2 regions of the Methylobacterium sp. Leaf88 genome follow, and region 2 is predicted to be linked to the other one. Evidence: predicted binding sites of a transcription regulator. Region 2 holds the regulator's gene; the other holds the start of a gene.
The links. Region 2 encodes HrcA, which represses chaperone genes, less so after heat shock. Its sites were predicted from a motif close to GTTAGCACTCNCNNNNNGNGAGTGCTAAC; they were not measured.

Region 1: the regulator HrcA is predicted to act here: its motif matches at 1,182-1,210, upstream of groES (co-chaperone GroES).

The regions. Positions count from the first base shown of each region.
Region 1 covers NZ_LMMK01000012.1:822,114-825,521, forward strand. The annotation lists gene ASF20_RS10190 (magnesium transporter CorA family protein) at 55-1,065, opposite strand; gene groES (co-chaperone GroES) at 1,279-1,566, shown strand; gene groL (chaperonin GroEL) at 1,652-3,295, shown strand.
Region 2 covers NZ_LMMK01000021.1:110,931-114,338, reverse strand. The annotation lists gene ASF20_RS13225 (DUF1236 domain-containing protein) at 1-891, shown strand, start outside; gene hrcA (heat-inducible transcriptional repressor HrcA) at 954-2,009, opposite strand; gene rph (ribonuclease PH) at 2,274-3,002, shown strand; gene rdgB (RdgB/HAM1 family non-canonical purine NTP pyrophosphatase) at 2,999-3,408, shown strand, end outside.

The DNA of each region.
Region 1 (3,408 bases), on a different contig from region 2:
GGGGCATCGCCGCGCACAGCTCTAGCGCAGGAGACCTGACAGTCCGTCGACCGGTTACAACCAACCCCGGATGCGGAAGAAAACGATCGGAATGATGGCGCTTACGAGGATGAGCGCGAGGCCGTAGGGATAGCCGTAGGCCCATTCGAGTTCGGGCATGTGCTTGAAGTTCATTCCGTACATCGAAGCGATCAGGGTCGGCGGAATGCCGACCACCGATGCCACGGTGAGCACCCGGAAGGTGTTGTTCTGCTCGATGCTGATCAAGCCGAGGGTCGCGTCGAGAAGGAACTGAACGTTCTCGGAGAGCCGGATCTCGAACTCGTCGAGGGAGGCGATGTCGCGCCGCACGGCCTCGAAGCGCGGCACCTGTTCCTCGCCGAGGATATGCTCGCACTCGTTGGCCACGAAGGGCACGATCCGCTCCAGGCCGAGGAGGCTCGACCGGACCTTGCCGAGGGTCTTCCCGCGACGTCCGATGCCGCGCAGGATTCGGCGCAGCGCCAAGTCGCGCCGGCGCGGCGTGTGGTTGCGCAGCTTGGTGTCCCCGGCAGGCGCACCGCTGCGGACGTCGAAATCGAAGATCCGCGTGGACAACTCGTCGAGGTCGGCGCCCATGTCCTCAAGTGAATCGGCGAGGCTGTCGACGAGCTCCTCTATCAGGAGAAGGAAGATCTCGGTGGAGGTGGTGCCCGGCCCATCACCGGTGTCGATGCGCTTCTTGACCTCCGCGAAAGCCCGCAATTCGTGGAAGCGCACGGTGACAAGGCGGTCCCGGGTCAGCACGAAGCCCAAGGGCTTCAACTGCGTATCGAGCTTGTCGAAGGTGACCATCGGGGTCGAGAGTGAGAACCCGGTCTTCAAACGCCTCAGGCGGCTCGAATTCTCCACCTCGCTAAGGGCCTTGCGCGAAGGGACCCGGATGCCGGTGCAGGCCTCGATTCGCTCGGCCTCCTCGGCGCTCGGATCATCGAGATCGATCCATACGACCTCCGACGGATAGGCTGTCGCGGGCGCCTGTGCCTCGGGCTCGACCGCGCCCTGCGGACCATGAAGCTTGATCATCCGCGAAGGACTTTCCGGCGGCTCGTGGGATCGGGGGATAATCCTGTCGCCGGATCGTCGTCGGAGCCTGCGACAGTCTTGACTCGAACGGCTTCCGCGCCTAACTCGACGCCATCGTTAGCACTCACCCAAGGCGAGTGCTAACGGCCTGGGTTGAGCGCGCTGCCGCGCCGCATCAACGCCATCCACGAATTTGAAGCAAGAGGGCAGCTCATGAAGTTCCGTCCGCTGCACGACCGTGTCGTCGTCCGCCGCATCGAAGGCGAAGAGAAGACCAAGGGCGGCATCATCATCCCGGATACCGCCAAGGAGAAGCCGCAAGAGGGCGAGATCGTCGCCGTCGGTCCCGGCGCCCGCGATGAGGCCGGCCGGGTGAACCCGCTCGACGTCAAGGCCGGCGACCGCGTCCTGTTCGGCAAGTGGTCCGGCACCGAGGTCAAGATCGACGGTCAGGACCTCCTGATCATGAAGGAATCCGACATCATGGGCGTCGTCGCCTAAGTCGGGTTTCGGTTCTCCTCCCGTTCACGAGCCCTTCGAGGGTGCCATCCGGCGCCTCGGGGCCCATCACTGACAAGGATCTGACATGGCAGCGAAAGAAGTCCGCTTCGCCTCCGACGCCCGCGAGAAGATGCTCCGTGGCGTCGACATCCTCGCCGACGCGGTGAAGGTCACGCTCGGCCCCAAGGGCCGCAACGTCGTCATCGAGAAGTCCTTCGGCGCCCCGCGCATCACCAAGGACGGCGTCACCGTCGCCAAGGAGATCGAGCTCGCCGACAAGTTCGAGAACATGGGCGCCCAGATGGTGCGCGAAGTGGCCTCGAAGACCAACGACATCGCGGGTGACGGCACCACCACGGCCACCGTTCTGGCGCAGGCCATCGTCCGCGAAGGCGCCAAGTACGTCGCCGCCGGCATGAACCCGATGGACCTGAAGCGCGGCATCGACCTCGCTACCACCGCCGCCGTGAAGGACATCACGAGCCGCGCCAAGAAGGTCGCCTCGTCCGAGGAAGTTGCCCAGGTCGGCACCATTTCGGCCAACGGCGACAAGGAAATCGGCGAGATGATCGCCCACGCCATGCAGAAGGTCGGCAACGAGGGTGTCATCACCGTCGAAGAGGCCAAGACGGCCGAGACCGAACTCGACGTCGTCGAGGGCATGCAGTTCGACCGCGGCTACCTCTCCCCGTACTTCATCACGAATGCGGAGAAGATGGTCGCCGAGCTCGAGGACCCCTACATCCTCATCCACGAGAAGAAGCTGTCTTCGCTCCAGGCGATGCTGCCGGTTCTCGAGGCCGTGGTGCAGACCGGCAAGCCGCTCGTCATCATCGCCGAGGACATCGAGGGCGAGGCGCTCGCTACGCTCGTGGTCAACAAGCTGCGCGGCGGCCTGAAGGTCGCGGCCGTCAAGGCTCCGGGCTTCGGCGATCGCCGTAAGGCCATGCTCGAGGACATCGCGATCCTGACCCAGGGTCAGATGATCGCCGAGGATCTCGGCATCAAGCTCGAGAACGTCACCCTCCCGATGCTCGGCCGCGCCAAGCGCATCCGCATCGAGAAGGAGACCACCACGATCATCGACGGTCTCGGCGAGAAGGCAGATATCGAAGCCCGCGTCGGCCAGATCAAGGCGCAGATCGAGGAGACCACCTCGGACTACGACCGTGAGAAGCTCCAGGAGCGTCTGGCCAAGCTCGCCGGCGGCGTCGCGGTCATCCGCGTCGGCGGCGCGACCGAGGTCGAGGTCAAGGAGAAGAAGGACCGCGTCGACGACGCGCTCAACGCCACCCGCGCTGCGGTGGAAGAGGGCATCGTCCCCGGCGGCGGCACCGCCCTCCTCCGTGCCCGTGAGGCCGTCCGTGCTCTCAAGAGCGACAACCCGGACGTCCAGGCCGGCATCAAGATCGTGCTGAAGGCCCTCGAGGCTCCGATCCGCCAGATCGCCGCGAATTCCGGCGTCGAGGGCTCGATCGTGGTCGGCAAGATCACCGACAACACGTCCTCGATCACCTTCGGCTTCAACGCCCAGACCGAAGAGTACGTCGACATGATCCAGGCCGGCATCGTCGACCCGGCCAAGGTCGTGCGCACCGCCCTGCAGGACGCCGCCTCCATCGCCGGCCTCCTCGTCACCACCGAAGCCATGATCGCCGATGCTCCGAAGAAGGACAGCGGTGCCCCGGCGATGCCGGGCGGCGGCGGCATGGGCGGCATGGACTTCTAAGGCGTCCAAACTGCACCTTATCGGAATGGGGGTCGCCGCGAGGCGGCCCCTTTTTTATCCGCGGCACAGCCATCGGCGGCCGAATAGTCGGGACAGCAGCAGGCGCGTCAGGC
Region 2 (3,408 bases):
GGCGCAGCGAGCGCGTTCGCGCAGGGCGGGCCGGGCGGCGGCGCTGGTGGCGGGGCAGGCGGTGCCGGGGGCGGCGCGGGCGGTGCCGGGGGTGGCGGCGCCGGTATGGGCGCGGGCGGCGGCGCCGGTGGCGCGGGTCCGGGTGCGGGTGGTGCCGGCGGAATGCGCGGTGGCGCCGGTGGCGGTGCGGGCGGTGGCGCCGGCATGCGGGGCGGCGAAGCCGGCGGTGCGGCTGGCGGCGCAGGCACGCGCGGCGGCGCCGGCGGTGCGGAGACCGGGGCCGGTCCGGCCGGTGGTGCCCAGCGCGGCGAGGCCGGTGGCCGTGGCGCCGAGGGTGGCGCAGGGCGCCAGGACGGTCGTCCGGGTCAGGCGGCCGGAGAGCGCGGCGGCCGCGAGGACGGTGGCGCCGCGGCACGAGACGGCCGGGGCGACCGGGACGGCAAGGGAGATCGCGACGGCAAGGCGGACCGCGACGGCAAGGGCGATCGGGGCGGCAAGGCTGATCGCGACGGCCGCGAGGAGCGCGGTGGACGGGCCGACCGCGATGAGCGCGGCGGTCGCGACGGCCGCGTCGAGCGCGAGGGCCGGGGTGGTCGCGGCGACCGTGGCGATCGCGGCGCCGTCCGCGGCGCCTATGGCCGCCTGGGGGCGCCGCAGCGCACCGAGTTCCGCCAGAGCGTGTTCCGCCGGGGCATCCCACGCCTCGCCGCCGGCGCCTTCGCGCTCACCGTCGGCACGGCCATCGCCCGCAGCTACACCCTCTACGACCTGCCGCCGGACATCGTCCGGATCGCGCCGGAATACGAGGACTACCGCTACGTGCTGGTGGACGACGACATCGTCATCGTCGATCCCGACACCTACGAGATCGTCGACGTGATCCGCGGCTGACCCGAGCGATCGGAACCGCGTCGGGGGCGGGGCTTCAGGCTCCGCCCCTTCGCGTTTTCCGCTCAGCGCTTGCGGTCGAGGAGGCCGGAGACCACCCGTGCGGTGTAGTCGACCATCGGCACGATGCGGGCATAGTTCAGGCGCGTCGGGCCGATGACCCCCACCACGCCGACGATCTTCTGCGACCCGTCGCGGAACGGAGCCGCGATCATCGAGGAGCCTGAGAGCGAGAAGAGCTTGTTCTCCGAGCCGATGAAGATGCGCACGCCCTCGCCGCCCTCGGCCCGGGACAGGAGTTCGATCACGTCCTTCTGGGTCTCGAGGTCGTTAAACAGCAGGCGGATGCGGTCGAGATCCTCGGCGGCCCGCAGGTCGTCCAGGAGATTGGCCTGACCGCGCACGATGAGCTGCCGGGCATCCGAGGGGCCGACGCTGACGGCGAGGCCGGCATCCACGAGGCGCTCGGTGATCACGTCGAGTTCGCGCTTCATCGCTTGCCGGCCCGACTCGATCTCGGCGCGGAGCGTCCCCAGGGTCCGGCCCTGGAGCCGGGCGTTCAGGTAGTTCGAGGCCTCCTGGAGAGCCCCCGCCGGCAGGCCCGCCGGCAGGTCGAGGAGGCGGTTCTCCACCGAACCGTCGTCGGAGACCAGGACGACCAGCGCCCGGGTCGGGTCGAGGCGGACGAACTCGATATGCTTCAGGTGGACATTGGTCTTGGTGGTAAGCACCACGCCGGCCCCACGGGAGATCCCTGAGAGCAGCATCGAGGCCTCGGCCAGGGCGGAATCGAAGGTATGGCCCGAGGCGGCCGCGCGCATCTGCGCCTCGATCCGCTCCTGCTCCTCACGCCCGACATCGCCGAGCTCCAGCATCGCATCGACGAAAAAGCGCAGGCCCTGCTCCGTGGGCAGACGGCCGGCCGAGGCGTGGGGTGCGAAGATCAGCCCGGAATGCTCGAGATCCGCCATGACGTTCCGGATCGAGGCCGGCGACAGGGCCATGGGCAGGATGCGCGCGAGGTTACGCGAGCCGACCGGCTCGCCGGTCGTCAGATAGCTCTCGACGATCTGCCGGAAGATTTCACGCGAGCGTTCGTTCAGCGCGCTGAGAACCTGCATCTGCTGCGATGTGGAGAAGGGGCGGGCGGGCTCGGTCACATTCCATTCCTGAGGCGGAGAGTGTGACGGTCTCCCGTGCTTTACACAATGCCGTCCACCGTCGCCCCTGGCGGACGCATGGAGAATACGAGAAACCGCTTGGCCGCGGAAGGCGTTCCGCACCTCGGGCTCACCGGCGGCGCCGGCAATCCGCCCGACCTCGCTTGCCGGGCGGGGGCCGGAACCGTAAAGCCGCACTCCATCGACACCGGTAAGGAGAGCGGCATGCGGCCCTCGAAGCGCGCGAACGACGAACTGCGCATGGTCACCCTGGAGCGCGCCGTCTCCCGCCACGCCGAAGGCTCATGCCTCGTCAGCTTCGGCGACACCAAGGTGCTGTGCACGGCCACCCTGGAAGAGCGCGGCCCTGGCTGGCTGCGCGGCTCCGGCAAGGGCTGGGTCACCGCGGAATACGCCATGCTGCCGCGCGCCACTCACGCGCGCACCCGGCGCGAGGTGACGGCCGGCAAGCCCTCCGGACGCACCCAGGAGATCCAGCGCCTGATCGGCCGCTCCCTGCGCGCCGTGACCAACCTGCCGGCGATCGGCGAGCGCCAGATCACCGTCGATTGCGACGTGATCCAGGCCGATGGCGGCACCCGCACCGCGGCGATCACCGGCGCCTGGGTCGCCCTGCACGAGTGCTTCACCTGGATGCGCGGCCGCTCGATCATCTCGGTCGACCCCCTGCGCGACCACGTGGCGGCGGTCTCCTGCGGCATCTACAAGGGCAAGCCCGTCCTCGACCTCGACTATTTGGAGGATTCCGCGGCCGAGACCGACGCCAACTTCGTCATCACGGGCACCGGGGGCCTCGTCGAGGTCCAGGGTACCGCCGAGGGCAAGCCGTTCTCGGAGGAGGAGCTGTTCGAGCTGATGCGCCTCGCCAAAAGCGGCATCCAGTCCCTCGTTGCCCTCCAGAAGCAGGCCGTGGCGCAGGGAGTCTCCGCATGAGCGAGCACCGCATCCTCACGGGTCGCGTCGTCATTGCGACCCACAATGCCGGCAAGCTCGTTGAAATGCGCGAGTTGCTGGCGCCGTTCGGCGTCGACGCGGTCTCGGCCGGCGAACTCGGCCTGCCCGAGCCGGACGAGACCGGGACGATGTTCGCCGAGAACGCGGCCATCAAGGCGCACGCCGCCGCGATGGCCTCGGGCCTGCCGGCCTTCGCCGACGATTCCGGCCTCTGCGTCAACGCCCTCGACGGGGCACCCGGGCTGTTCTCGGCCCGCTGGGCCGGGCCGTCCAAGGATTTCACCGGCGCCATGGCCCGTATTGCCGCGGAACTCGACAAGCGCGGCGCCACCACCCGGCGGGCGCACTTCGTCTCCGCCCTGGTGATCGCCTGGCCGGACGGCCA